DNA from 3 places in the Halobacillus sp. ABR2_026 genome. Region 1 is predicted to be linked to each of the others. Evidence: riboswitches for the same ligand, from Rfam matches in the RefSeq annotation. Region 1 holds a riboswitch; each other region holds the start of a gene.

The links. Region 1 has a riboswitch for thiamine pyrophosphate ahead of ACXADE_RS11385 (YkoF family thiamine/hydroxymethylpyrimidine-binding protein). Riboswitches for the same ligand answer to the same signal wherever they lie in the genome.
Region 2: it holds a riboswitch for thiamine pyrophosphate, as region 1 does, so the genes downstream of both, thiT (energy-coupled thiamine transporter ThiT) here and ACXADE_RS11385 (YkoF family thiamine/hydroxymethylpyrimidine-binding protein) in region 1, are expected to answer to the same signal.
Region 3: it holds a riboswitch for thiamine pyrophosphate, as region 1 does, so the genes downstream of both, thiW (energy coupling factor transporter S component ThiW) here and ACXADE_RS11385 (YkoF family thiamine/hydroxymethylpyrimidine-binding protein) in region 1, are expected to answer to the same signal.

The regions. Positions count from the first base shown of each region.
Region 1 is NZ_JBSWTM010000001.1:2,205,081-2,215,233, reverse strand. It holds gene ACXADE_RS11430 (DUF6366 family protein) at 269-457, shown strand; gene ACXADE_RS11425 (hypothetical protein) at 553-885, shown strand; gene ACXADE_RS11420 (hypothetical protein) at 1,134-1,397, shown strand; gene ACXADE_RS11415 (DUF6199 family natural product biosynthesis protein) at 2,006-2,509, shown strand; gene ACXADE_RS11410 (hypothetical protein) at 2,590-2,967, shown strand; gene ACXADE_RS11405 (NUDIX hydrolase) at 3,445-3,855, shown strand; gene ACXADE_RS11400 (energy-coupling factor transporter transmembrane component T family protein) at 3,945-4,727, opposite strand; gene ACXADE_RS11395 (ABC transporter ATP-binding protein) at 4,714-6,339, opposite strand; gene ACXADE_RS11390 (ECF transporter S component) at 6,336-6,914, opposite strand; gene ACXADE_RS11385 (YkoF family thiamine/hydroxymethylpyrimidine-binding protein) at 6,911-7,516, opposite strand; TPP riboswitch at 7,610-7,712, opposite strand; gene ACXADE_RS11380 (hypothetical protein) at 7,831-8,061, opposite strand; gene ACXADE_RS11375 (DUF420 domain-containing protein) at 8,253-8,798, opposite strand; gene ACXADE_RS11370 (RDD family protein) at 8,999-9,424, shown strand; gene ACXADE_RS11365 (hypothetical protein) at 9,431-9,727, opposite strand; gene ACXADE_RS11360 (hypothetical protein) at 9,724-9,882, opposite strand; gene ACXADE_RS11355 (carboxymuconolactone decarboxylase family protein) at 10,067-10,153, shown strand, end outside.
Region 2 is NZ_JBSWTM010000001.1:1,492,878-1,503,030, reverse strand. It holds gene ACXADE_RS07795 (LutB/LldF family L-lactate oxidation iron-sulfur protein) at 1-922, opposite strand, end outside; gene ACXADE_RS07790 ((Fe-S)-binding protein) at 938-1,654, opposite strand; gene ACXADE_RS07785 (DUF1028 domain-containing protein) at 1,795-2,655, opposite strand; gene ACXADE_RS07780 (YflT domain-containing protein) at 2,824-3,171, shown strand; gene ACXADE_RS07775 (phospholipase D family protein) at 3,219-4,667, opposite strand; gene thiT (energy-coupled thiamine transporter ThiT) at 4,914-5,480, opposite strand; TPP riboswitch at 5,570-5,670, opposite strand; gene ACXADE_RS07765 (alpha/beta hydrolase) at 5,752-6,492, opposite strand; gene ACXADE_RS07760 (SDR family oxidoreductase) at 6,443-7,348, opposite strand; gene yfkAB (radical SAM/CxCxxxxC motif protein YfkAB) at 7,556-8,680, shown strand; gene ACXADE_RS07750 (YgjP-like metallopeptidase domain-containing protein) at 8,702-9,283, shown strand.
Region 3 is NZ_JBSWTM010000001.1:3,692,949-3,703,101, forward strand. It holds gene ACXADE_RS18725 (threonine synthase) at 1-481, shown strand, start outside; gene thiE (thiamine phosphate synthase) at 567-1,181, opposite strand; gene thiM (hydroxyethylthiazole kinase) at 1,178-1,936, opposite strand; gene thiD (bifunctional hydroxymethylpyrimidine kinase/phosphomethylpyrimidine kinase) at 1,933-2,739, opposite strand; gene tenA (thiaminase II) at 2,736-3,422, opposite strand; TPP riboswitch at 3,465-3,571, opposite strand; gene thiW (energy coupling factor transporter S component ThiW) at 3,577-4,065, opposite strand; TPP riboswitch at 4,159-4,268, opposite strand; gene ACXADE_RS18755 (DUF3221 domain-containing protein) at 4,381-4,917, shown strand; gene ACXADE_RS18760 (PucR family transcriptional regulator) at 4,937-6,607, opposite strand; gene ACXADE_RS18765 (pyridoxal-phosphate dependent enzyme) at 6,624-7,589, opposite strand; gene asnB (asparagine synthase B) at 7,796-9,301, opposite strand; gene ACXADE_RS18775 (hypothetical protein) at 9,930-10,112, opposite strand.

The sequences.
Region 1 (10,153 bases):
TTTATATTTGGCTTATTCAACGAAAGCTCCTTTTCTTGAAGACTTTATTTCGAGATGCTTGTGTGGTAGTCAGGGGCTGCGGGGGATGACTCGCTTTCCGCGGGAGCGCGGTGAGCCTCCTCAGGCTTACGCCTTGCGGGGTCTCACCCAGCACTCTTTACCTCGTAGATATCCGGTTTCTGCGCTTAGCGGCTAGTGAGACTTCCCTCGCTTCTGTACGATTGATGAAAAACATAAGACTGGCGGAACTACGAATGGAGGGACGCAAGTGAGTGAAAAGAAACCTGAAACCACCCGGGAAAGACTGAGGCAGGAAGAAATGAAAAAGGACGCTTCTGGCAGTTTTCATGGAGGAGGACTTCCTGATCTACTAGGGAATTTAGGATGGAAAAGCACGGGCATTATTATGATACTTATGATCGCAGGTTTCATCGTGTATAACGTTTTGTTTCGATAATGGCTCATGATATTGGAAGAGGATGTTATCGGAGTGATTTTCTATTTCCTGTAATATCGACCTTTTGTAGCTGGAACGTTAAGGAGGAATGGCGCATGGCAAAAAGCAGGATGTTTTTTATTTTTACAGTTTTTACGATTGCATTGATGGGGTGTGCTCATGTGGAAGAGGGGACATTCGTTCAAGGAGAAATAGCAGAAGTTAATAAGGAAAATGGAAGTATGGAAATTGAAATCAATACTTGGGTAACCGTAGGCGGTGCGGAGGAATTTTCATTTGAAGAGATCCCTGATACACAAAGGGTCCACGTGTCTGACCCAAAGAAATATGAGGAAGGACAAACGGTCGAGGTGAAAGTTGATAAGAAGGACAAGGAAGATGTCTGGGATTTAGATCAGTTAGAATTTGAGGTGGAAAAGGTGAAATGATTGATTGGGTTGCCTCGAAAACCATGGAAGTAGACGTGTAAAATATGCAAAATGGAGAAGGTGTTAGGACTAGAAGAAAAATGGCGTGTATTCCTGCTCCGTATAGGGGGATTCCTTGTTATGCTTGTTCTCATATTAAGTCCTATCAGGATAGGTTCTATGACAGTTTTTTTCTTAGCATTTACAAGTATAATGCCTGCGTTGGTTTCAAGAATGGCTTACATAAAAAACGATAGGAGGAAGAAGGTATGGCCGCCTTTAAAATTGTTAATATAATCCTGGCCATTACGGCTATGGTATTAGGATTCTCTCATCTATTTATGGATGGTTTTCAAATACCATCTGTCATATTTCTACCCTTTTTGTTTGTGTTCTTTTTACTCTTAGGAATTGAACAAGTGAAAAGCAATAAAAATAGAAGAGGTTATACATATATTGGGGCGGCTGTGTTATTACTGGTACCAGTGGTTAAGGTAACGGCTGACTTCTTGAACGGTTACGTTTCAATGTAACATGTATGTGCTGGATAGGAGTGATCGTTTTGAAACACATAAATAAATATGCGCTTTTTGTTGGGATAACCACCTTTCTATTATGTTTATTACTAATAAAAATAGTTTAAGCTTCAGAAAGGAACTACGGGAAGTACATGAACGGCGAACTATAGGTCTTAACGAAGCGGGGGTATTCCTTGAATAAATATTTCATAATAATGGAGAACTATTTGGAAGAGGTCGATAACAGGATCGACAATATCGTCACCTTTATCGTAATATTTTCCGTATTCATTTCTTCAAAAATACTGGACATTCCTTATATGTATTCGATAACTCTCTTTGTTTTCGTTCTAGTTGTGAGAACCGGTTGGGATTTGGTCCATCCGATATCAAGAAAACAAAAGCGGTATAAGCAGACGTTTAGTATTGCATTGGTGTTTGCGATTTTAAGTCCTATCGTATGGTTTGTGATAAGGATTTTACTCCCGCACCCTTATGGGATGCTCTATCCTTGACTCCACCTACACATTAAGGTCCCAACATTTAGGGAACAATCATTAGGGATCCTACCAGAACGATAAGCTATTGTTCTTCGTTATTTGATCGTACAGGGGGGGAGTAACATGAAACTATTTTTCCAAGTGTTTATCATATTTTTTGTATCTGTTTTTATCACAAGTCATGTAACCGCAGAATCTACTAAAGAAATCGAAATATCCAATGGAGCAGTAGTGGAGGTGTCCTTTGAAGGAGGAACCGATCATTACAAGTATGAAGTCGTGTTCAGTAATGGCCATGAGTATTATTACGAAGAAACAGGAAATACAGGTTATGGTCGAGGCTCTAGTGATCTAACAATGGCAGAGATGGATATGGCAGATGAGGCGATTGAGAAATACGAACAATTACACAAGGCTGCCACCATTTCTCCTAATAACTCCTGGGGAAATCCATTAGGGATAGGGATCGCTTTAGTGGGATTGTTCATAACGATTTTTCCATCTGCCGCTTGGTTTTTAGAAATAGGATGGAAATTGCGAGACTCTGAGCCTAGTGATCTTGCCCTGATAGCGAATCGGGTGAGTGGTATAATAATGGCGATTGTAGGGTTGGTTTTCTTTTTATAGAAGGAAAGCAGTTAAGGCTATTCATCAAATGCCTTCATAATTGTGACCATGAAAACGAAGCTTCGGGGGAGGGCATTTTGGTGAAAGGAAAGACGTTCGTCCAACTATTCATTTTCATTACAGGTGGTTTGCTTTTTATCTTTTCCATGGATTTACCAGTGCTTGGTTATAAAAAGTTGGAGTACATAGAAGAAACGTCCACCCATCAAGTCATTGTTTATAATTGGTATGGAAAAGAAACGAACGAACAAGCTTTTGTGGGGGAACCTTCAAATATGCTGGCTATCTTTCAAAAGCAGGTTAGAATTCAGAGGTTGCAAGCATCTATTGTGTTATTTGCCCTGATTACATTGGCCGCATGGGGATTTAAAGAACATAAAATGTATCGATACGGAAGCGTGCTCATTTTAATCTCATTAATTATGACTGATATCATTCTGATCCACATGTTTAATTAGGCAAATATAATCGATGGTATGTTTACAACCATAGGGTGTTGAGCACTTCTTGCAACAAGGTGTCCTTATCTTCTCCCCAATGCTTCCGAGCTTGTCCGAGTTCAAATGTTTTAGTTGATGATAGGAAAGAAATAATATCGAGGTGATCTTTTGAAAATCGCAAAATCTTTACTATTAATTTTAGGTATTTCTCTTATAACGTTTGCATTATTCACGGAAGAACCCTCAAAGGTGATGCCTTTTGTTCTACCGTTATTAGGTTGTTTTATGATTCTTAAATCGATAGATGAGCATAACACCGTCAAACACCGTTACCTCAGTTATTTTAAAGGGACGGTAGGGGTGCTTGCCATCATTGCCTCTTATTTCGCTATTACTGGAATGTAAGGAAACTTAATGGCAGGTAACGGATATGTTTAACGTATTGTAAAGGGTGGTTAGCTAGGTTAGGCAGCAACCAAATAGGAGTGATTGATCGTGAAACGAGTGGACGTCGCTTACGCCTTTATCTTTGATGAAAGCGAAAAGAAGGTACTGATGGTTAAAAATGTAGATGGAGGGTGGTCCCTTCCAGGAGGTGCCGTTGAGGAAGGGGAAACATTCGAACAAGCAGCAAGGCGGGAATGTAAGGAAGAAACGAATGCCACGATTGAGGTTGGGCACATCGTTGCTGTCAATGAAGCCTTCATTGAAGATACGGGCCATCATGCTTTATTCATAGTGTATAAAGCGAATATTGTAGAAGGGGACATCCAAATCCTGTATAAAGATGAGATTGAAGAAGTGGTGTGGCTGGATCTGCCTACTGCGAACAGACGGATGCCCTACTATCCAGGTGGAGTTGAACGTTTACTTGAATCCTCGGCCCCTTATACTTTTCAAGGCTGAGTATTTGAACTGATCGTACATAGGAAAAAGAAAGCTCAGAGCCTCTGCTCTGAGCTTTTGTGTTTTTAAGGAGATCGTATGAAGAACCACTATATTTGTCCATTATACCAAGTGAAGGTTCCGAGGTAGATGGAGACAATGGCAACAGCAGCGAGCATTCCGAACATCATCAACGGGAAAAGCATGTCTTTCCCTTCCACGCTCATCGGCCGGTAATACGTCCGGCTGCGGGAACCTGTAAACCCTTTGGATTCCATGGCAATCGCGGTTCGTTCTGCTTTTCTGATCGCTCCTGCGAGAAGAGGGATAGCGAACCGTTTGTATTGCACCAGTTTTTCCTTCCATGAATCCGGCTGGTTGACGCCGCGGATCCTGTGGGCTGCGCGTACTTGGCTGAATTCTGTCCGCAGCATCGGAAGGAAGCGGTAGCCGGCCATGACGCCATAAGCGATTTTCGGTGGCAGCTTCAACTGTTGGATGAGGCTCAGGATGAATTGGACCATATCCGTCGTGAATAGGAACAGCAGAGAGAGACTTGCGAAGGCAAGCACTCGTAAACCGAGCGCTGCCGCGACGCGGACGTCTTCCTGAGGGAATTCCATCCACAGCACATCATAAACCGTGCCGGATGAACTTCCAGATCCATCAGAGAAAACGATCGTCGTCCAGAACATCCCGAAAGCGAACAGGGTGAACGGCAGAAAATAAAACAGGTAATGCTTCTTTTTGAACGAACCGAACAAAAACGTCGCGGCGACCGTCCATAAGATATACAGGGCCGGGGTTACTGGATCGAATACAAAGGCGAGCAGGAAAACAGCGCCGATGATCGTCAAAGCTTTGACAGTTGGATTCACGTTATGAAGATACATACGCCCGCTCCTTCCGTGCTTTATCGATTCTTTTCCATTGCTCGCCGGGTGGAAGTTCCAGATGAAAGTCTGCCAGGTTTTCCGTCTGCCACAGATCATCCGGCCGCCCGTCAAACGCGATTTGTCCGGCATCCATCACGACGGTGCGTGTTGCATATTCTTCGACAAGCTCCATGTCATGGGTGATCATCACGATCGTCGTTCCGTTCCGATGCTTTTCCTTGAGGAGGGTCATCAATTCTGCCGTCGACTGTTCATCCTGGCCGAACGTCGGTTCATCGAGGATGAGGAGCTGTTGATCTTCGACGATCATCGTCGCGACGCTGAGCCGTCGTTTCTGTCCCTGACTGAGCAGGAAAGGGTGCTGGTCGGCGAATGCTTCCAGACGGCAGAAGGTCAAAGTGTCCCGGACGATACCTTTCCAACGCTCTTCAGCCATTCCAGAGTGTTTCAGACTGAAGGCGACTTCGTCATACACAGTATCGGTGATGAACTGATGCTCCGGGTTTTGGAAAACGTATCCGATTTCTTTGCGCATGTCCTTCTCCCGCCATTTCTTTAACGGCTGGTTATGCAGGGTGAGGGTGCCATCATCCGGCCGCTGGATGCCGGCAAGGATTTTAGAAAGCGAGGATTTTCCGCTCCCGTTCTTTCCGAGAAGCGCGATCCATTCGCCTTCCTTTACCGAGAGATCGATGTTTTTCAAAATCGTTTTCCACTGTACACCTTCCGCCTTCAATGGGACATTTTGATTCTTTTCGTCATAAGGAACAGCAAAATCTTCCGGCCCAGCCGGCAGTTCTTCCACCCGTAGTGGGTAGGGGGCCGACCAGCTGTGCTTCAAGGCGATCCTTGTGGCATACGGAAGCTGGATTCCCATCTTATGGACTTCCGGTGCGCTCGTCCTCAAATAGTCGAACGTCGGACCGTCGTAGGCAAGGCTTCCGGTCTTGTCGATGATCAATAGTCTCTCCAGGCCGTCCAGCCATCCTTCCAACTTGTGTTCGATGACGAGCAGAGTGAAGGCCAACTCTTTTTTCAGAGTCTTCATCAGTCTTATAAAATGGGTCCGTGCAATTGGATCGAGGTTTGCGGTCGGCTCATCAAGGATGACGATGTCCGGTTCCATCGCGAGGATGCACGCGAGCGCGATTTTCTGCTTCTGACCGCCGGAAAGGTCGGATAGATGGGCTGTTTTATAGTCTTCCATCCCGACCCAGGCAAGCGCCTGATCCACTTTTTCCTTCATGGCACCGAGCGGGGTGTTCAAGTTTTCAAGACCGAAAGCAATCTCATCTTCGACCGTCAACATACAAAACTGAGTTTCAGGATCCTGGAAGACGACCCCGACCTTGCGGGAGAGCGCCCCTGCCGGATAGTCGGCGGTGTTCGTTCCGTCGATGTAAACCTCTCCTTCAAGATGCCCGTCAAGCTCTCTCGGGTAAAGCCCGTTCAGGCAGTGGGTGAGGGAACTTTTCCCCGACCCGCTCGGGCCGAGGAGAAGGACGCCATCTCCCTGGTCTACGGTGAAATCAAGGCTTGAGAGCACGGGGTGTTCTTGTTCTTCGTAAAAGAGGCTTAATCCTTTGGTCCTTACAATTTCTCTACTCATGCTGCCCGCTTCCTCCGGTATTCTTTGCCGAGAGCGAAGCTTGACAGGACGCCGGTCTTCGCCAGCGCATCGCTGAGCGCCTTGCCGGCAACGCCTGAAATGACGGCTCCGCTGATGAGCCGGACGATGAACATCGCAAGCACATATCCGGTGCCAAGGGCGGCGTAGCCCTGAAGGAAGTACCCCCAGACGAAGCTGAAGACTGCGGCCATCACCCCTGCGAGCATTAGCGTGAACAGGTCGTATCGTTTGTAACGGGTCATGGCGAAGGCTGATTCAGCCCCGAGCCCCTGAACGATCCCTGTGATGAGGAGGATCGGTCCGACCGCATTGCCGAGCAGCACTTCGACCGCTGCTGCGATGGTCTCTGAAATGAACGCTGCCCCGGGTTTTCGGATGATGTAGGCGGCGATGATGGAAACGATGAACCAGATGCCGAAGATCAGGTCATAGCCGATCGGTCCGAAAAAACCGACGAGAATTTTGCCGACCGGAAGGAAGGCGAGATAGACGACAGCAAAGACGACGGCGAGGACGGACATGACGACGATTTCTTTCAACTTCCAGCTGTTCATTCTTTCGCCTCCTCATGGGAAGGGCTGTTGGCAGAGACGGTCACGGTCATCACCGTATGGGAAGAACCGCCCGCTTCCGTCGCTCTGAACACGTCTTCCAGTCCTGTGAAAATGTCCCGCGTATCCCCATCAAGACGGGTGGAGTAGTGGGCAGGACTGACGTCGACCCCTCGTTCTTTCATTGCCTCGATCTGCTGGTAGATGATGTCCATGTAATCACCGCCACCCATCGGATATAACGAGAATTTCGCAGCAATCCGCTGTTCGATGTCCTCGATCTGAGGAGCATTCAGGCGTTTTGGATTTTCATCGATATGGGCATCCCCGGATGAATCCCCGGGACAACCGATGGAAAAGGTGCCTTGGAAGGCGACATGCACGCCTGTTTTTGCGATATGTAGAAGAATCGCTTCTGTGACATCAAAGACGTGTTCCATCCGACCCCGGACCGTCGTCGTGACATCATCCGTCTTCATCCAAACCTTCGAGCTGTCCACCTGCTCGAGGCTCCCTTTGATATAGTCGACGAACTGATCGGACATTGGATGCACCGAGAATGAGCATCCTGCGATTCTTGATGTTCCACATTGATTGTTCTCCATGATTCATTCCTCCTTTTTAATAAGCACAAAAAAACTGCATCCCATGGGAATGCAGTCTACCAATCATAAAGGAAGAACCGGTAAAGGTCCTTGTGAATGACGACCGCACTTCCCCACGCTGGTATTATCCAGTTCGGGTTCCAAGGGTCGGAACGGATCCTCTCAGCCGCTTCAAGCAGCCCCCCTAGTGCAAAACATGTATGCAGTTCTTATACGCTGCTTCCATCGTAGCGGAGAGTCGAAGATTTGTAAACTCCCATTCTCTTAAAAAAACGGCCCGACCCAACCTCAGCTTCCAAGGTCAGATCGTACCGTCATACTTTCATCAAGCGTATTTTCATCGTCTCCTGTTCATAGAAACAGTCGATATACGGGACTCGTTCATAAGGATAATACGTGACGGAGTTCGGGGTTCCGTTCATCCATTGATACAGGTCTTCCGTTGAAGCGATTTCACTCAACACCAGCTGGACATCTTTACCAGTCAACGAGGAGAATTTGGCCGACGTGAAACCTTCGTTCTTCATAAATTGGAGTAAGTCCATCATCGTCTCCTTAAATTTAGACCTGAAAGCATATTTTCCCTGTATAGGAAAATTTTAAACGTGAAAAGCTCGAAATGTAAGAAAACCCTTTTTAAACGTGTCCTCTATATTATCTTACAATAATAAACAGAAAGAAGGAAGGGAAGAGTTTCGACAAAAAGACAGACGCTCTGACACGTCTGTCTTCTTCATCAATAGTAAGGAGAAATCATCAGGTAGACGATGACACCGGTCAAACTGACATAAAGCCAGATCGGCATCGTCCACCTCGCGATTTTCCTGTGCTTATCTACTTTCATCGCAAGTCCGCGGAACAAGGTAAGCAGTGCGAGCGGTACGATGAGCGCGGCCAGTACGATATGGGTGATCAGAATGAAATAATAGATTGTCGCGATGATTCCTTCGCCGCCGAACGACGTCGAGTCCGCCATCGAATGGTACGTCAGGTACGAGATGAGGAACAGAGCGGTCGTTGAAAACGCTGCAAAAATGAAACGCTTGTGCCACTTGACGTTCTTCCGGATGATCATAAACAAAGCGGCAGACAAAAACACGAAGGTGAACGAGTTGAACACTGCATTGAGAAGCGGGAGGATTTTGAGGTTGAAGCCAAGATCCCCGTCGATTTTAGGTACGAACAACAACGCCACGACGATGAGGTTGATCGCAATGGAAAGTCCCACGACCCACGGGACATAGTTGAATTTTTTCATAGTATCGGTCCTTTCAAAACTCATGGTATCGCATCCTCATCAAGTATAAAGAAAGTGAGGAGAGAGATGCTATGACAGAAAACGCACAATTTGTCGAAGAGAACACTAATAAAAGAAAAAGAGATGGGGCAAATGCTCCATCTCTTTTTCTGTCTAATGGGTGAATGGGCAAACCGAACCTTAAGTACAGCCATAGGATATAGCACAGAAAGGAGGTGATCCGTTTGTCCGAACAAAACTTGTTCCTCAGATTCATAGCTACAGGCCTTGAGCTTATCCTGTCGGGATTTCTCGCCATTCTTTATACTGCCACGCAGGACACAGGGAGGGGGTTCGATCCCAACCCGGTTTTCTGGAAGGCGTTTATCATCATCCATGTCACCCTGCTTCTACTCGTTCCGATGTTCGCAAAAGGAAGGACGATCGGCCTGCTCCTGACGAACCTCGACATCCGCTCCAATTCAGGGAAAGCACCGCACCCTCTGCAGACGATCTGGCGGACCTTCGTCGGCTTCGGCCCCGTCATCCTCACCCAAGGGTTATGGTATGGCGTATCCTTATTCACCGCCCTTATTGACCGGCATGGAAGAGGGTGGAGTGAGCTTCTGTCCTACACGACCATTAAACAGAAAGGTCCACCTGTGGAATGAAACCCCTCAGGCCACGACTGATTTCCGGTGGCCGAACAACCTTGCCCCGATGAAGATGAACGTGAGCAGCAGCAACACCCAGATTCCATCCCTGTACGTCGAGTAAGACAAAGGCGCGACCCACATATGATAAAGCTCCAGCCCAAGCCAGCCGAGAGGGAAAATCGGTGCTGCTTTTGCATAACTGGAATGAATCACGGCTTTCCCCTGGGCCGTCTTTCCTTTCTCTCCCCATGAAAAGCGCAGCAAATAAACGAGTGCGATAAGAAAAGCAGGGGTCAATAACAATCCGACGACTATCATTTTTCTTTCCCCTTTTTTATGTGTTCGCGAATGGTTTGATCCAAATGTTCATCCATGGGATTTCTCTGCCCGATATTTTTCAGTCCATCTCCGATGAAGTAGCCGGCTAAGGCGATTCCTGCTGCCAGGATGACAGCGTCTAATGAAAATTCCATCTGTAAGATCCTCCGATTTTTGTATGATTTCTATTCTATACGAGTCGGAAATCATAGAGTTTCAAAAAATGGGTTTCTTTTTCACCAGATGACAGAAAATTCCCTCGATTCATTTACGGGGCAACCACTGGATGGTACTATTTATCATAAGAATGAACGAAAAGAATACAAAGGAGAGAGGACCATGGGAAACGACGTTTTATATGCAACCTCCTATTTTGAGAGGCTGCCGGAACTCGGAGATTTGGCTCCAGAAGCCTTCAAGACTTTC
Region 2 (10,153 bases), 710 kb from region 1:
ACTGAAATTCTGTGCCCAATATTTTTGAACGACCGTTATCGACAATGACGAGATGGAAATCCTCCGGCCCATCCGTTTCGCCCTCTAAACGAGTTCCTGTGAGCGCCGTGATGTAGCTCGTCAATTTCTGTCCAACAGCGGCTCTCGTAAGTAAACTCACCATAACTTCCAGCTCTTCCCACGTAGGAACGACACGCTCCATCCCCATGACAGCAATATGGGTCTCAGGAAGAGCGGTTACCATGCGGGCGTTTCCTTCATTCGTTACAAGCGTGACGGCACCGGATTCAGCGACCGCGAAATTACAGCCTGTGACCCCGACATCCGCTTCCAGAAAATCTTTCCGAAGCTGTTCACGGGCAAAGGCAGCTAGCTCCTCGGGCTGATCCGTTTTCGTATACCCTTTTTTATTGGCGAATGTTTCCCGAATCTGTTCTTTATTTTTATGAAGAGCGGGGGTGACGATATGGGACGGGGGATCCTCATCAAGCTGCAGAATCCACTCCCCTAAGTCCGACTCTACGACTTCACACCCGCTTTTTTCCAATGCTTCATTCAAGCCGATCTCTTCCGTGACCATTGACTTCGATTTCACCACTTTGCGCGCCTGCTTTTTTTTGGCGACTTGCTGAACGTAAGCGTTCGCTTCCTCAGCCGTTTCCGCAAAAAATACGGTTCCCCCGCGTTTTTCGACTTGTACGCTGAGCTGGTGCAAATAATAGTCCAGATTCTCCAAGGTGTGATGGCGGATTTCTTCCCCGAGCGTCCGCCAATCTTCCCAGTCCCCGAGTTCTTCGGCCGCTTTCAGACGCCCACTTCGAAAGCGCCCCTGCGCTGAAGATACGGCTTGCCTCATAAAATTGTTTTCGATTCCGGCCTGAATCCTATCAGCATACGGCTTATCGCCAATCTTAATTCCCATGTGACCTCCCCTTCCTTATTGGCTGTTCAACACTTGAGCAATATGAAGCACTGTTACGTCTTGTTTGTTGCGGCGCATACAGCCTCCCATGTTCATCAGGCAGCCCATGTCTCCGCCGATCAGGTAATCCGCCCCGGTCTCTTCGACATGCTCCGCTTTTTCTTTTACCATCTGTCCACTCACGGCGGCATTTTTCACCGCGAACGTTCCTCCGAATCCACAGCAGTCCTCTTTCAGCGGCAGCTCAATCAGCTCCAGACCTTCCACATTTTCCAGCAAAATTCTCGGGGCATCTTTCACTCCTAACAAACGTGTCATATGACAGGACGGATGATAGGTAGCCGTCCCTTGAAACGTTGATTTCACATCTTCCACATGTAGAACGTCTACTAAAAACTGGGTCAGTTCATACGTCTTTCCAGCCACAGTCTCTGCCCGTTCTCTCCACTCGGGTTCGTCTTTCAGTGCATGAGGATACTCTTTGATCATTTGCACACAGGACCCGGAAGGACCGACAACATAAGCGGAGGCTTCAAAGGTTTTAATCATTTGTTTCATGGCTCGGATGGATTCTTGTTTATACCCGCTATTGAAAGCCGGTTGCCCGCAGCAGGTTTGATTTTCAGGAAAATCCACGTCACACCCGAAACGCTCGAGCAGTTGGACCGCATCTTTCCCGACGTCCGGGGTGAACGTATCACACAGGCAAGTGATAAATAAGGAAACTTTCATGATTGTGTCTGTCCTCCTTATTGAATTACTTAAAAAAGACCGGGTGTTTTAGAAACCCGATCTCTCCAATTCTTTTAAAAAACGTTCACCGCAATCTTCGTAAGTCAAACAAAGATCGTGCCGTTTATCCGGCTCTGTTCTCATTGATTCTTCATGTACTCAAGAACGGCCAAATCGATAAGACCGTGTGACTGCTCCCGGTTTTCAAAATTCTCTGTATGGAGATACGTTGTAAAAGCTTCATAAAATACATCATCAGACACATCCTCCGATTGCACATACCCCAGGCGCAGCAAGTGGGTGGCCACCTCTTGCTTCACTTTTCCTTCCAATTTCACGACCTGACCTGGATGGGATGCGGCGAAATACAATTGATGCAGGTGGTAGATACGTTCGAGCTCTTCAATCGGCTCAGGGTGGTCATCCACACGGAGATCGACCGCTACATCACTGAGGCCTCCGTAACCCGCTTTGTCTTTGACGACTAGCAGGGCGGCCGATTGTTTCCCACGACTGTCGCCACCTGCACGCTGAGCAGCTTTTATGGCTTCCAACAAACGATCAGCCAGAGGGCCATCTGCTGTTTCATACGCATTCCTCATATCAGTGACAGTTTCTTCATTTACTAAAATGTTGCCTTGGACTGCGTAAGACATTCCTGCCTCACCGCCCGCCCACTGATAACAGTCCGTTCCAGTGAACGTTGCACCTTTTCCTTGATGATCGACGATGCCGACTTGCCGATCTTCTTTTTGGGGATCGTCTTTCGTCAACAGACGGATCACCTCATCTGCTGAAAAACCTTCCTCAAGCAATCGCAAACCCTCGGGACCATACTGAGGATTCCCCATGGCCTGTGTAGCAATGGCACCGACTCCCGCTTTCGCCCATGGAACGATCGCCCCCACACCTAAGAACTTCGACTGGACGGCGACCCCCCATTCTCCTGTTTCAGGATCATGAGCACAAATAGAAAATGTCGCAATGGTTTTTGACTTCATTTCATTCCCTCCCTGTCTACATAGATTTCGGGAAAAAGAGACAATATCCTTCACCCCACTGGACGATCGATGCTCTATAGACGAACAATTTATAGTTTAAACTTTGCCTGTCCGGGTAAATTTCATACCGTAGCAGCTATTAAATAAAGAGAAAGGGAGAGAGATTAGATGAAACCGACTGTCCGTGAATACACCAATGACGAAAAGCTTATGGAAGACGTTAAACGATTGAAGGACGAAGGTATCGACCACAAAGAAATCTATATCCTGTCCCATGACGATGACCGTACCGACCGAATCGCTAAGAACGTTAATGCGAATACAATCGGACTTTCCGAACAGGATTTAAAAAATGTCATCAGCAATATTTTCAGTAAACAGGGCGATGAACTACGTACTAAACTTCAGGAAATTGGGCTTTCTGAAGATGAAGCTGAAGAATACGAAGAAGATATGGATGAAGGGAAAGTCCTGCTGATTGTCACGAACCCATCGAAAGCAGAAACATTATTATAAGAGAAACAAAAAAGGAGCACACCGGACGGTGTGCTCCTTTTTTCATATCAATAAGTCGTAAACCATGTCCATTTCTGCAGATAATACGTGGCATAACGAATAAATGTTAAATTGTCCTGATACTTGTTGTACTCTGCAGTATAATGTCCATCTTCGTTGTTCCAGATCCGCTGGAAATAGTCATCCACTTCTTGGAACACCTCTTCTTCCCCGTTTCCTTTAATGACCACATCCGCTTCCAGGTTCAAGTTGGCCAGATTTCGTCGTGTATAATTGGCGGAACCGGCGATTATGAGATCGTCTTCCGGGTGATCGATGTATAGCATTTTCGTATGGTACTGCTCCATATCCGTATCGTACCAGCGCAAGTTGATGTTCTCATTTCCAAGTCTCTGTAATTCGGCAGCCACAGGCAAATTCGGAATACCGGTTTTCTCATGACCGAATGCTGTCTTGTTCGGATCCATGATGATATTCACCGTAGCCCCCCGGTTAGCGGCTTCGTCTATGCTGTTCATAATTTTCTTGTCAGCCAGGTAATACATGCCGAGCCAGACCCTATCGTCCTCTCCTGCGTCAGATAGTCCATCAAGTATCGACTGATAGATCTTTCCTTCCGTGACGAACCGGGTGGATAATGGCCCTTCCTTCTCTTCCCATTCGATATCTTCATAATCTGGGAATTCATCTCCTCCGGAATAGCGGACGACGGCTTCCTCCGCTTCCAGGATATCTTTGATGATCGGCCCCGTCATCTTGAAGGCCACATTCTCGTGATAACCGCTTGCATCATGAGGATTTGCCGTCGAAACGATAGCCGCTTTTTCTGTGGCCAACAATTTCCGGTGGTTCGCTTTAATATTCAACAATTTCATGTAGGAACGAAGGGTCACTTTTGGTGCTTCTTTTGCAAGAGGGTTGCTAATCCAGCCGTCATCACCTGTTCCCATCCAGGAAAACAACAACCGCCATACGCTTGAATACAAGGGATTTGAATCTCTCAACCGGTTCAAATCCGTCAACACAACTTCCACACCGCCTTCTTCCAGACGTTTAATGGTTTCCGACTCATATGATCCGTAAACCGTATTGATCTGATCGGTTATGAAAACGACCTTCAAATCAGGGACCTCTTCTTTCCTCTCTAACACAGCATCCACCAATTCACTTGAAATCGGAGGAAACTCCACTTTTCCATTGGTATATCCATTAAATAAAAACATGTCCGCAACGATGAATTCATCTGCTTCTGCAATCGTCTGGTTGATCTCTTCAAATATTTGAAGATCATGGACCGTTTCACCGGCTTCATTTTCATAAGTAAGATCCCGATAAAATTCAATATCTTCCATCTGGTGCTCTTCGCCTTCATAGGCAATCCCATCAGGCAGGGTCTTCCATGAGGTGTGGTAGGCAATCGTTAGACTAAGAACAATAAGAATAAAGACAACGATCCAAAACCACTTTCGTTTACCTAATCGTTTTAAACGCTTCATAAGAGGCCTCCTAAACTAGAGTGCTCCTCTTATTTTCACTTCTATGGCAGGTTTCAAACCCCGATTCGACAAAAACATGATTAGGATTCCACCATTTAATCAAATGCGAGGGTCGATATTGAACATATCCCTGTATAACCAATTTCGTCCGTCTCCCTTTTCCTATCGAACCTTCACTCCTACAACCCCCCCAGAATAAAAAAATCCCCTATGCGATCGCGAGGATCGGACAGGGGTTGTTCATCATTAATGGGTGATTAGTTTGGGACGCTTTACAAAAAGAAGACTTACGATGATGCTGCTAAGGATGAACGCTGGCAGCATATACCCGCCGTTGTAAACGAGGGAATACAACCAGACGGGCTGACCTTCCGGAGCAAATTCTCCGTAGAAGACGATTCCTGCGAAGAAGTGTCCGAAAAAGCGCAGAACACTTCCGATCAGACATCCAACGACGATCCATCCGACCAACCGACGGGACTCTTTCGATTGAATCGCCTTCCATAATGGTGCAGCCACTAATCCAGCTGTCCCGATGACAGCAAAAGCTACCACATAGTCAAGAAAAGCCTGGACGGGTGTCATGATGTAGGCGCCTGTCAATAGTTGATAAAGGCCCAGCAGCAATCCGGTCGTAACACCGCCTTTTAATCCCCAGCGGAAAGCCATGATGAACACGGGGACCATTGCGAAGGAAACAGAACCTCCCTGCGCCCATAGTTTGAATGATAAAAATGGAATAATATCCAACAATAACGCGAGTGCTGAAAAGATCGCGACCTCGACGAGGAACAATACCCGGCGATTTCTCATTTCAACATTCCTCCTTATAAAAAGACACAAAAAAAGCAACGCCAAAGAGGGAAGCTTCCTGATGGAGGAGTCCCAATTTCGCATTGCACCATCAAAAAAGCCGCCATCCCTACGCCAGTATTAACTGACAGGTTCGAAGGGTCTGAACATGACATTCACTCTCAGCCGGAAGGCTCCCCTTGAAGGCTTTAAACCGTTTACTTTTCCTGATTTGTATCTATTATAATAAATTTTCTATAAGATTACAAAGTCTTTTCTATTTCCCGGGCAATCATTTCGTATTGGTGTACATTTGAAAGAACTCCATCGTCCGTTCCAGAATCATGTCTTTATCATGATCGAGGGTAGCGACATGGTAGCTGTTTTCAAGATGGATGATTTCCTTGTGTTCAGAAAAGACCGATTCAAAAATGACTTCTGAGTTGTTAGGCGGTACGACATGGTCTTCGTCAGATACGAAAATCATGATCGGACAATGGACTTCATCCAATCGCGGTTTCACCTTTTCCATCAATTGAACAAGTTCACCGATTGACTGAACAGGTGTCCGCTCATAAGCCAGTTCCACCGTTTCAGGGTCTTTGATATCTGACCCGATCGCTTCGATAAACCGCTCTTCTGACTCTGAACTGCTTTCCAGTGCTGGAATATCGATGGCAGCGTTGATCGGGATGACTCCCGCTACATCACGGTATTCACTCGCCATATATAAAGCAAGGGTTCCTCCCATAGAAAGACCGACGACGAATATTTTCGAACACCTTTCCTTCAACCAGTCATATCCTGCTTCGACCGACTGGACCCAGTCATCATGGGTGGTCGATTCCATATCCTCCGCTGTTGTCCCGTGGCCTTTAAGGCGGGGACAATGGACAGTATAGCCAGCCCTCGCATACGTCTCTGCCAGAGGTTTCATGCTCTGTGTCGTGCCAGTAAAACCATGACATACAAGAATTCCTACCTCATTCCCCTCGAAGCGCATCTCCTCTGCTCCATCCATCACTTGTACCATTGTACCGCTCCCCTTTCGCTTCTGATTTCCCAAGAATTTTCTGCAAGACGGTCTTCTCCAGCCACTTCCATGGCACTAAACGTTTAAACCATACATTGGTGCGTACCCCTGGTCCGATTGGATAACGCAGTTTGACCAGTTCTTCTTTATCCATTAATCCTGCCATCAAATCGGATACATCCTGAGGATCACCGGGTGTTTCTTTGTTTAGAGCATCCCACAACCCTTTTATGTAAGCAGCGTATGGAGATCCGGGGTCATGTAATGTTTCCGGGATCTCGAGTCCAGTCGACCAGATATTCGTCTGATAGGAGCCGGGTTCAATCAAGACAACGTCGATGCCGAATGGCTTCACTTCGAAACGGAGACTTTCTGATAATCCTTCCAAGGCATGCTTCGAGGCTACATAGGCTGACAGCCCAGGGAAACCGATCAGACCGCTGACGCTGCTTACATTCATGATCTTTCCGCTCCTTTGTTTGCGCATCACCGGGAGCACGGCCTGCGTAACAGCAATGACGCCGAACACATTCGTCTCAAATTGATGGCGATACGTGTCAAGAGGCACTTGTTCCAGGAACCCTCCGACGGCGTACCCTGCATTGTTGACAAGCACATCCAAGCGTTCGAGTTCATTCACCTTTTCCGAAAAACTTGTTAATGACTCAGAATCAGTCACATCCAACTGCCAGACATCGATCCTGCCGCGTACAGTCTCTTCCAGGTTGTCAAAAGCAACAGCTTTATTCACATTTCTCATCGTTGCAATGACATGAAAACCTTTCTCTGCACACTTCAAAGCGGTATGAAAGCCAAAACCGCTTGATGCTCCTGTTATAAGTACCGTTTGTTCCATGTTTTGAATCCCCCTTGTGCTATTCGTTACCCCATATCATTCGATATGACACCCGCATTATCCTCCATCCTTGCTTTCGGACAGCATCCGTGTCCCTTCCCCCCTTTGATGAAGATACATAATGTATGGTTTTTGTCATATTAATGTTAGAATGGTAAAGGTTATCGACCGAAACAAATTTTTTATAGAAAGGAAGTTTCATATTTTATGAGTACGAACATGAAGCTTCAGGCGCTTACCCCGTCCTATGACCCTTGGGAAGCGTATATGGATGTGGAAGAACACGGAAAAATGACGTTATCCAATATTGAATTTACGACGACGACACTTTGCAATATGCGATGTGAACATTGTGCTGTCGGCTATACCTTAGGAGCCAAGGACCCGGAAGCTCTCCCCATGGACCTGATCAGAAAGCGGTTGGACGAGATTCCCCACTTGCGGACGCTCAGCATTACAGGTGGAGAGCCCATGATGTCTAAAAAATCGGTGGAAAACTATGTCCTGCCTTTATTGAAATATGCCCATGAACGTGGGGTCCGTACCCAAATCAACTCGAATTTGACGCTTCCATACGAGCGGTACATTCCGATCATTCCTTATTTGGATGTCTTACATATTTCCCACAACTGGGGAACGATCGAGGAATTCATCCATACCGGTTTTGCGCGTATGGAACGCAAACCTTCAGAGGAAAACCGGAAAAAATTCTTCGACCGGATGGTGGAGAACTCTCAGCGGTTGTCCGATGAGGGTGTGATGGTATCGGCAGAGACAATGTTGAATAGACGGACGTTCCCATACCTTGAATCGATCCATGATCACGTCAAAGAAATGAAATGTGCCCGACATGAGATTCACCCGATGTACCCCGTGGATTTTGCCAGCAGTCTGGAAACCCTCAGCCTGGAACAAATGCGTGATGGAATCAACCGTCTGCTCGATCATCGGGATGAGGATATGTGGATGCTGTTCGGTACCCTGCCGTACTATCCTTGCAGTTCCTCACAGGACGACCTTAACATGCTGGAGCGTCTCTATCGTGAAAAAAATGTGACGGTAAGAAACGACCCGGACGGACGTTCCCGTTTGAACGTCAACATTTTCTCTGGAGATATCATCGTCACTGACTTCGGCGACGAACCAGGGCTCGGCAATATCCAGAACACGAACTTGGAAGATGCCTATAAGAACTGGATGGCTACGGATACGGCTAAAAGTTTGAACTGTCACTGTCCGGCCGTCAAATGCCTTGGCCCTAACGTACTCGTGAAGAACACGTACTACGAGGGTGTGGATTTTCAGGAACGAAAAACGAACATTACGTTGTAAGTCAGAAAGGATGCCGTTGCAATGCCGACTGTAAACCATTCAGATGGAACGATCATCTACAAGGTGATCCATCAGGACGTCGCTTTCATCAAAATCTATATCGATGATTTAAATGGAATCGTCGTGACCGCTTCCCCTCAAAAGGAAGCAGCGAAAGTCCATGCGTTCGTTGAAAAAAAGGCAGATTGGATTTTTGAACGATGGCAAGCGACCCATGATGATTTATATGGAATCGACCACCTTTCACCATCAAAGCAAGAGAAAATTACGTACCTTGGACGTTCCTATCGTTTGAAAGTTGAAAAGGCTGATGCGCCTTCTTTCGCCTTTCAACAAGGGACCTTCCGCTTCAGCTTCCCCAGTGATTGGACGGAAGAGGAAACGGCAGAAGTGCTACGAAAGGAAGCCGCTCGTTGGCTCTATAACAAAGCGCGCGAGAAGTTCCCTACCCTATCAGAAGGAACGGTTAAGGTCGAAGAAGACAATTGCCGCCTCGGATTCAAGGAAGCAGAGGCCATCCAACTCAATTGGAGGCTCATTCAAAGACCGAAAGCAAAATTAAAAGAGACCCTTGAACATCTTCATTTGGAGTACACCTTTTAAACAGGAGGGTCTCGCACGTCATTTATAAACTCTCCATTTTCAAAAAGGCTCTGTTAAAATTTAGTGTTGCTATTACTGCAAATAAGGAACCTCCAATTTTATGGAAGTTCCTTTTTTATATTTGGCTTCTTCTACTAAAGCTCCCGTTTGTGGAAGACTCAGCTTCGAGATGTTTGTGTGATTCTAGGGGGCTCCGGGAAAAGGTTCGCTTTCCATGGGGCGGGCGGTGAGCCTCCTCAGGCTACGCCTTCCGGGGTCTCACCTGTCCCACACGTCCCATAGGAGTCTCACCGTTTCCCTCCGCCCCCTTCCCTTATAAGTGTCTCGAAGCCACTTTAAAAAGGGTGAGCTTGAATGGTTGAGGTTCGAACATCTGTATGGATTCGTAAGTTTCCAATTCTTCTCTCCTAGGCGGGCAGATCATACGTAGTATCAAGCATTTGCGTATGCTAAACGTTCATGGGGTAGAGATGATATCATTCCCTTCTCTTAACCATACAAGCTGATTTTTTAAGTAGTGGTTTCGAGACACTTATATGGCAAAGGGGCGGAGGGGAATGGCGAGACTCCTATCTTAAGTGTGCGGGCGCCTCGTTCAGCGGCGTATGGACTGGACTGAGCTGGAGGAGATAAAGGAAACACGAAGAACGAAGGGATTCGATGTTGACTTATCGTACAGAAGCGAGGGAAGTCTCACTAGCCGCTAGGCGCAGAAACCGGATATCTACGAGGAAGAGAGTGCTTGGTGAGACCCCGCAGGACATAGTCCGAGGAGGCTCACCGCGCTCCCGCGGAAAGCGAGTCATCCCCCGCAGCCCCTTGGCTAGATCAGGGTCTCGAAACCCCCATCATGAATCATCAGCTATTCTA
Region 3 (10,153 bases), 1.5 Mb from region 1:
GTTCAAAGAGCTTCAGGAACTTGGGTGGATTTCCAAGGACAAAATGCCAAGGCTTGTGGCTGTCCAATCCGATGGATGTGCCCCTATCGTCGAAGCCTGGCAGCATGGAAGAAGGGAATCAACCTTCTGGAAAAACTCCAAAACGACAGCTTTTGGTATCAATGTCCCGAAAGCCATCGGTGATTTCCTTGTCCTTGAAGCTTTGTATGAGACCGATGGATGTGCAGTATCCGTAAGCGACGAAGACCTTTTGGAAGAACAAAAAACGGTCGCTCAAAAGGAGGGCGCATTTGTCTGCCCAGAAGGAGCCGCTGCGTTTTCTGCCGCACGCAATCTCCGCGCTGATGGATGGATCTCCTCAACAGATGAAGTGGTTGTGCTCAATACGGGTGCCGGCATCAAATACCCTGATACCATACAAATGGATATCCCGACTCTCCAACCGGAAGATCGTTTGAACGATCAAAAAATCAACAATTGAACTTTACAGCCTATTCGCAAACGATGCATACATAGGCCATAGACAGAAAAAAGGAACGCATGGCCTATGCGTTCCTTTTTTCTGTCTATATGGAGTTTACTGCAGCAGCGATGTTTTCTGCCTGGGTGATCGCTGAAATGACAGCCACCCCATCCGCCCCTGCTTCGATCACTCTTGCGGAATTCCCAGGGTGTATCCCTCCGATCCCTACTACCGGCAGGTCCGGATGTCGTTCCTTTACAACTTTCACCCACTGTGGTCCCACGACCGGGCTGGCATCTGACTTTGTATTCGTTTCATACATAGGGCCAATACCTAAATAATCAATATGGTCAATGGGACTGGATGCTAACTCAGAGCGATTGGATACCGAGAGTCCAATGATTGTTTCAGGAAATTTCGACCGGATTTCCTCTACGCTCCGATCATCCTGACCAACATGGATTCCATCTGCCTTCAGGGCATCAAATAACTCGACATCATCATTGACGATGAACAACACTCCCGCTTCCGCGCATCGCTGACGAAGCTTATGCCCGAGGCTGTACTTCGCCTCTCCCGACAACGCGCCTTCCCCTTTTTCTCTGTATTGAAAGCAAGTAATACCTGCTTTAAGTGCCTCATCCAAAATAGTCAAAGGGTCACGTTCACAGTTTTGACTCCCCATAATAAAGTATTTTCTTAGTTTTTCAGCATTCATGAATCTTCATCCTTTGCCAGGGCATCTATAAAACGCGGGAGAAAAGTGCCAGGCCCCCCGACATCGGGATGGGAGGCCGCCTGCTCCGCTGCCCATCCATAATGGCTGAGTATAGCAAGCACTTTTTCTAACGGGCGGCCTTCGACTGATAAACCTGCGGCCAGCAGAGATCCTAACAAACAACCAGAACCTGTAACTTGCGCAAGGTAAGGATGTCCCGTTTCATTGTAAGAGAGTTCCCCATCGATACACACGACATCTTTCTTCCCTGTACATACGGCACCTGTCTGATATTGTTCCGCCACCCGTCGGACGATGGACTCTTGATCCGACGCTTCTGAGGAATCCACCCCTTTTGTTTCAACGTTTACACCGACGAGATGGGCAAGTTCACCCGCATTCCCCTTAATGACTGTCGGGCTAACTTCCTTCAGAATTTTTTTACAGACTGTGGACCGATAGGAAGTCGCTGGGGCACCCACAGGATCAAGTACGACAGGGATCCCAGACTCATTCGCTACTTTCCCTGCGAGTATCATCGCCTCAACCTGCTCCTCATGCAACGTACCGATATTTAATAAAAGACCTTGAGATAAACGGGTGATATCTGGAGCATCCTGCTTTGCGTTGGCCATGATTGGAGATCCTCCAAATGCCAACAGGCCGTTTGCTGTAAAGTTCATGACCACTGCATTCGTCATATTATGAATGAGCGGCCGCTGTTCTCTTACTTGTTGGATGACGTGATTTTTCATGGTTGATTAACCTCCTTACGTAGGGCAAAATGATTCGTCGGCCCGTTTCCTTTCCCTAAATCAAAGGAGTAACGGATGGCCTCGGTTACGAATTGCTTCGCTTCTTTAACGGCCTGAGGAAGCGGGTAGCCTTGACTTAAATACGCTGTAATGGCAGCAGAATACGTACAACCGGTGCCATGAGTGTTGGAAGAATCGATGCGTTCAGCCTCAAATTCATAAAATTGCTTACCATCATACAGAAAATCGATCGCTCTTCCTTTAAGGTGGCCCCCTTTGATCAAGGCAGCTCCAGCCCCGAATTCCTTCACGATGACTTCAGCTGCTTCTTTCATATCCGCTTCTGTCGCAATATCTCCCCCGACCATCACTTCCGTTTCGGGAAGGTTCGGGGTGACAAGGGCTGTCTGCGGCAAAAGATATTCTTTTAAATAACGCTGATCTTCTCTTTCTATCAATGGATCGCCACTTTGAGCGACCATGACCGGATCCATCACATATGGAGCATCCAGATCTGACAGCCATCCACTAATGACTTTCATCATTTTTTTATTCGCGATCATTCCCGTTTTTAATGCATGCACAGGCATATCCTCCGACACGGCCCTTAATTGGCTTTCTATGAATTCTTCAGGCAGGTGATGGACATCTTTGACCCCCGTCGTATTTTGTGAAACAACGGAAGTGACGACACTCATTCCATAGCTTTTCAACTCCTGAAATGTTTTCAAATCTGCTTGAACCCCGGCGCCTCCGCTCGGATCTGTACCGGCAATCGTCAAAGCACAGGACACGTCCCTCATCGTACTCCCTCCTTTTCACAAGGCCACTGTTCCTCGGTGTAAGCCATTTCCCAAAAGGCATATTCCAACTGGCAGCTTTTCCTGAAGGCTTCTCTCATCCGCTGCTTTTCAACTTCTGAAGCGTCTTCCGCGTATGCATCCAGACGTTCACACAACACGCTGGTGAGGCTTTTCACATCCGCATCGGCATAAAATTGGATCCATGGATAAAAAGGATGGCCGTCGTCAGGTTTGAATGTTTCCATCAATTCAACACCGATCTCGTAATACGTCCACGGGCATGGGAGCAAAGCGGCCAAAATTTCTCCAATGCCGCCATGATGAGCATGGTAGAGCATATGCTTGATATAATGATCCGCGGTCGGAGGCAGTGGAAAGCCTTGAAGTTCTTCGTAAGGAACGCCGATCTGTTCACAAAAGTTGTTGTGAGGATGAACTTCACTGTTCAGCACAAAATCGATTTGTTCGTTAAAAAGTTGAATATCTCTCCGATCCGTAGACTTAGAAATAGCTATTCCATAAACATGCATAAAGGCATTCAAATACTCATAATCAGCTTTGATGTAATGAGTCAAAGCATGTTTCGTGACTTCTCCCTTTCCGATTCCCTGAATGAAAGGGTGATTGAAAATGGCTTGATAAACATCCTGGTTTTCTCTTCTTATTTGGTTGGAAAAAGACATGGTAGAGCCTCCTATTATTATCGGAAGCTACTAGAGGACAGTAGAGGACTAATACTACTTCCCTCCGCCGGCATGACCCGGATCAGGTAGTAAGGGACCAAGGAAAATGATCCTTATCTCAGCGATTACTCGCGCCCCTAGCAGTTTCCGTGTATTATGGTTGTAAGATCATATTTTCCTTTTTGACGCGTGATAGAATGAAAGAAGCAATTAACGCTCCAGAAACACTACTCACGAGGAACGATGGAAGGAAGGTTAATGCACCTGCACCACTTCCCATCAGAGCATGTGCAATCGGTACTGAAACGAATGCCCCGATGACGCCGGTACCAAGTACTTCACCAATCACCGCAGACCTCTTTTTCTCATAAATCCGATAACAAATTCCAGCAAGTAGAGCACCGAACATTCCGCCCGGAAAAGCTAGAATCGTGCCTAGCCCCAGTAGAAAACGCAGCATACCAATAACAAAAGCGATAGTGACCGCCGGAACAGGACCAAGCACCACTGCCGCGATCACATTTACAGCATGCTGTACAGGATAAGCTTTGGCTATCCCTGCAGGGAACCAGAGAAGCTGTGCGCCGATCGTCCCCATGGCGACAAGGACAGCCATCGTAGTGAGCACCTTCGTATTTTTCATAGGTCACCTCCCTCTTTGAAAGAAGCTGAACAGGTTATAACAAAAAAGCCAGATCCTTAGAGGACCTGGCCTGGTATGCAGTAAGTCGATACATGTATCGTCAGACTACTTCCCTCCGCTGGTATTAACCAGATCAGGTTCATAAGAGTCGGAAAGTTTGTCTACTTTCCTCTCAGCCTATTCAGGCCCCCCTAGTAGTTTCATAAATCTATTCGCTTGTTGATTATCATCATAACAAAGTTGGATGTTTCTGTCATGTGAAACTTTCTCTACCATTCAAACGTCTTCATAAAGTAGAAAAGGAGTGTGGGAAACATGAAAATCATAGGGATGCTTGGAATGTCGATCATCATTTCTTTTTTTCTCAGTAGTTGCGGCCTTTTATCAAAAACGGAACCAGTGGATGTAGAGGAAGTGGATGCTGAAACTGCTGCTCCTGATATAAGCGGGTTCGTCATGGCCCAGGAAGAGGACAGACTTCTTGTTGTCACCCCAATGAATGATGGATCTAAGGATGAAGGACGAGCCATGTGGGTATCCGATGTGCCTGAAGGCCAATGGGTGGGAAAACAAGTGGAAGTCTGGGTGGATGGGGCGATTGCTGAATCTTATCCTGAACAAGCAGCGGCAGAAAAAGTGCTGGAGCTTGAAATGAGTGAAGTCCAAGGGGCAGACATGAAAGCATCTGAAGCTTTGTCCACAGCCTTATCTGAAAAAGGGCAGGCCCAGACCGAAGTTCTCATTGTTTCTTTACTTTCCTTTGATGAAGAAACCGACCAGTGGACGATTACACTTGATCAAAGGGGAACAGGACAGGAGAAGTGGAAAACCACCGTTAAGGATCAAAAATAGAGCGCCATCCCTGGGCGCTCTAGGCATCTACTTTTTTCAGGATCCACAGCCTTACACTCAGCTCCAGTAAAAAGAGATCATCCGCATTCAGAAGGGACAAGCCCGTCAAATGCTCAATATTTCTCAGTCTGTGAAGCAGAGATTGACGGTGAAGGTTAAGGGCACGAGCTGTCTGACTGACATTGCTGTTGTATTTATTATAGACCATAAACGTATGGATCAATTCTGTCTGCCTCTTCTGATCATAATCAATCAGCTTCTCTAGAGTATCCGATACGATGGTGCCGATTTCCTCTTCATGGGACAGGGCCATCAGTAACCGATTCATTCTCGTATCACTGAAAAATGTCCGTTCACCCTCCTCATGCTGCTGACCAATTTTCAATGCCGTCGCTGCTTCTTCATAACTTTTATGAAAGACCTGGTAGCCTCCTTTATGACAGGAGATTCCCCAACTGATTGTAATCCCCTTCAACAGCTCATGAAGTCTCCGCTCAATCAAATCCAGAAACTGATTCGCAATTTCTTCAAAGTCCGGACGGTCCGTTTCTAAATAAACGATCACTTCACCTTCATCAAACGTCGTCATCGTACGCCTTTGGAGAGTATCTCCTGCGTGGGTGATTTCCTTTTGAATATAATAATTCCGGCTGTTGATCGAGGAAGACTTCACATGGGATCTTGTGGCATTCGGTTTCTCTTCTTCCGCAGGAACGAAACGAATATGACCGACCAGGCAGATGTACGGTTTCTCTAAATCATAACCGAGGAGCTGTGCCTTCGACAAAAGCGCCCGATCCATTTCCTTATCCTGCTTTGCTAAGTCTAATAAAAAGTTGTCTTTCAGCCGTATTTCCGTCATTTCAATCGCGTTTTCTTTTACAAAATAAAGGGCGCAGGCTGTGAGGGCATGTTCTAAAATATGGAGATTCACCCAGTTCAAATCTTTTTCATCCTCGGGCTTAAAAAGGATATATCCCTGCTTTTTATAGTTCGATAAAATTGTCAGCTGATAGCATTTTTGATCTTTAAACTCATAGGTTTCAATGTAATGACACAGGGGGTGATCACTCTCCAGTTGCGTTTGGACGAGAACCCCCTCCTTCGAAGGCTCATTCCCATTCAGAATATCAATATAGTAACGATCGAAATACTGATTGGACCGGACCTGTTTGTTATGATCACTGATGGCTGTGGGGATACCTGTTGTTTGATAAACAATGGTAGTGATCTCCTGAAGCCCTTTCCCATTTAGGACACAGTTGATCAATTCCTGACGTATTTCTTCTGTCCGTTGCTGCTCATTCTGCTTTTCCTTACTGATTAGCCGTAATACATCCTGCAGAATATCCCCAAAGCGGATCTCCCATGGTATTTCCATGACGATCAATTTATGTTCCTCAGCAAGCTTCAACACCCGGTCCGGAATTTTATACAGATGACGTCCTGTGGCAAATGCGAGAATGGATGCTTCCGAACGAATGACATCTTTCACATACTCTTCGAGTGCAAGAACATCGTCTGCACACCCTACTCCTGTACTTAAAACAAACTCATTGTTCCTCACAAAGTTCTCTACAGGTGTTTCAATGACAGATATCCAGTCCACCTCGCGCTCATACAATTCTGTCTGAACTTTCGCCTGTTGGAATACTGGAAGTTTCAAAACCTCTTCCACCGCAACCCCCATCTCCACTCCTCCCCGCTTACGAATTAACAATGAGTCCTTGAACAACCTCATGGTCGATATTGTTCCCACTCATGATGACCACGACCTTCTGATCTATCCGGGAACTCCTGTGAAGAAGGTGTCCCACACAAGTCGCAGCAGCTCCTTCCACGACCATTTTATGATGTTCAAGGACAAAGAGCAGTCCTTCCTCAATTTTCGATTCTTCTATTAAGACACCTTCATCCATATACTTTTGAGTCATCGGAAAGGTGAACCGATTGTCCGTTCCGATTCCTCCGAGCAAACTATCGGCCAATGTAGGCTGTTCCTCGAGGATGACCGGCTTTCCATGGCGGAGACTCTCCTGCATGACTGCCCCTTTTTCCATCGTTACACCGGTAACATGGATAGAAGAATCTATAGATTTCATTACAAAAGCAATTCCTGATAACAGCCCTCCTCCAGATAAAGGGATCACGACTTCATCCACACCCGGACACTGTTCCATAATTTCCAGAGCAATCGTTCCCTGACCTGCAATGATAGCCCGATCATCGAAAGGCTTGATCACTGTCTTTCCTTCCACTCGTTCCAATTCACTACATCTTGCTTCCGCATCATCCTGACTCTTCCCGACCACCTCCACCGTTGCGTTTAGATCTTCCAAACGATTCACTTTCGCTTTGGGAACACGATCGGATATACAGACGGTACAAGGAATTCCCAGCTTGTCAGCTACATAAGCTACCGATATGCCATGGTTACCTGTCGAGAACGTCGTCACCCCTTTTTCCAAATCCTCCTGGTCGAGAGTCAGCATTTTATTCGCCGCCCCTCTGAGTTTGAAAGAACCGGTGGGATGGGTATGTTCAAGTTTCAGATGAATACGCGCCCCTGTATGTTTTGAAAGCGGATCTGAATAAAAGAGCGGGGTAGGTTTGACGAGGGAATCGATTCTCTTCTTCGCCTGCCACACTTCCCTGAGAGAAAGGCTGATCATCCTATATTTCCCCTTTCTGATATGGATGTTTTCGTTTTGAATTTTCAGTTATTTTAATTATAGTGGAACATCCCCCTGTAATAAAAGATAAAAGTCATTTTTACCCACAATTGCCAGACAGATCAGAGCGGCGTCTACTACAACAGTGAGCGCCCTGAACGAGTCCAAAAAAAAGAACAGATGCACAAGACATCTGTTCTTGGAAATCATGCCGTCGCCCATTTGCCAACGGTATGAAGCATTTTTTCTTTTGGAAAATGATTTCTGAAAATCTGATAATAGAACATTTCCTGTTTAGAACGAATAGAGACGGGCGCCTCTTCCTGAAGATTTTGGAAATCTCCATCTGTAATTGTCCGTTCTGCATGTATATCAAGGAGGTCCAAAGCGCCGCTCCCTTCGGAGAACTCTGCCTTTTTGCGCCATAACACTTCGTCAGGAATAATACCGTCAAATGCTTTTCGAAGCATCCATTTTTCCATACGGTCTTTTTTATGCACTTTCAATCCGGCAGGAATTTGTAAGGCATTATCAACGACATCCAAATCGAGAAAAGGAACGCGCAGCTCAATGGAGTGAGCCATGCTCATACGGTCCGCCCGCTGGAGGTTTACATGATGAAGAGTGTTCAGCACACGGATGATTTCTTTATTCATAGATGCGGTGTCCTGATATTTTTCCATGTAGGCATAACCGGCAAATAGCTCGTCAGCACCTTCTCCGGATAAGATGACTTTGACATGTTCAGCTGCCAGTTTAGAAACAAAGTAGTTAGGAATGGCACTCCGTACAAGAGAAGGCTCGTAAGACTCCAAGTGATAGATGACATCAGAAACAGCCTCGATCAATTCTTCTTCCGTATAGATATATTCATAGTGTTCTGTGCCTAAAGCTTCCGCAACAATCCGGGCATTTAGGATATCCGCACTCCCTTCAGAACCTACACAGAATGATTTCAATGGTTTGTCCGTCCCTTTGTGCTTTTCAGCAAGTGCCGCGATGAGACTGCTGTCTAACCCTCCGCTGAGAAGAACACCCACTTCAACATCCGCTATCAATCGCTTTTGAACAGCTTCCTGCATCGTTTGTTGAATGGAAGTAAACACTTCACTCATTTCATCTTGTGTGTAGGATTGATCTGGGGACTGGATTTTCCGATAACAAACAAATCCCTCTTCAGGTGTAAAGTAGTGTCCGTGTGGAAACTCTTTCGCTTCTTCCACAAAGGATTCAATCGCTTTTAATTCAGATGAAAATACATACTGACCACTACTGTCCTCTCCGTAATAAAGCGGTTTGATTCCAAGGGTATCCCGTGCCACAACAAAGGAATGATTTTCTTCATCAGCAATGAAGAAAGCGAACATCCCATCCAGCTGATCAATCGCTTCCGGCCCTTGTTGTTCTACTAATTTCAAAGCGACTTCACTATCAGAATGGGTTAGAAAAGAAACATCCTCTTCTAAAGATTTTTTAATAGACTTGTAATTATAAATCTCCCCATTACAGACAATCCAGCGTTTTTCATCGGCTGTATTGATCGGTTGAATGCCGTCATCAAGACCGATGATCGACAAGCGTCGGTGCCCCAGATGAATCCGATCGCTAACGACGGATTTCCCCTCGTCCGGACCACGATGGTACAACAGACCCAGTACATCCTCCATTTGATTTTCACTCATCTCTCCTTGAGAAACGAAAATTCCACACATAGTTATAAGAACCTCCTAAATTTGCATGCATAAGTTGCATACGAATCAGGCTACGCTTTTTTTATGTGTCTATCAAACCGGTTCTGCTGTCAAAAAAAAGCAAAACAAGCGAAATGTTGATAAGACCTGCGGATAGACTAAACATTCTTGGAATGGTCAGCTTTTCAAAAGAAATCCTCTTAATCCTTCGTATCTGTTCATTTTTGTGAAGAATTTTCCAGGGAATTGAGAGAGGACCGAGACCTCTCATCCAAAAAACCACCCGCGTGAATTCACGCGGATGGTTTTTGGTAGGTGGATATCGATTGACTCATTACTTTAGCAAGAGGTCCCACATCTTTCACCGATCGTATACTCGCCTGAAAACGGCTGAAGCTTTTCCAGTCCTTCCCCATCAACTATTGAAAAATCAGATCCGCCGCCTCATGAATGTAGCGGGCCTGAGCAAAAGAAAACCCGTCTTTCATCAGATTATCTGTCCTTAATTTACCGGCAAATGGATAAAGGTCTAAAAAAGATGGGTATGGATTTTTTGTAAATGAAGCAGGTCAAAATCACCCGGAACCGGAGATGATTGATTAAGACATCTGTTCCCGCAAAACAGTACTTCGACTTCCCGTTTCCGTACCTAGGATGAGGCATGCCGCGCCAATTCCAACGCCTGGGCTATAAACGCCTCGTGAGAGAGCTCACCAGTCAAACGTTTCTTCACAAGGGCTTTCTGTTTCTTGTTCAAGCGATCTCCCTCAACAGAAAGCGAGGCGAGCGCAGGGTGCATCAGTAGTTCCACTTCTTCTGAACGTACTGTCATGACTCCCCCTCCGAACGTTAATAAGTTCCTCACTATTATAC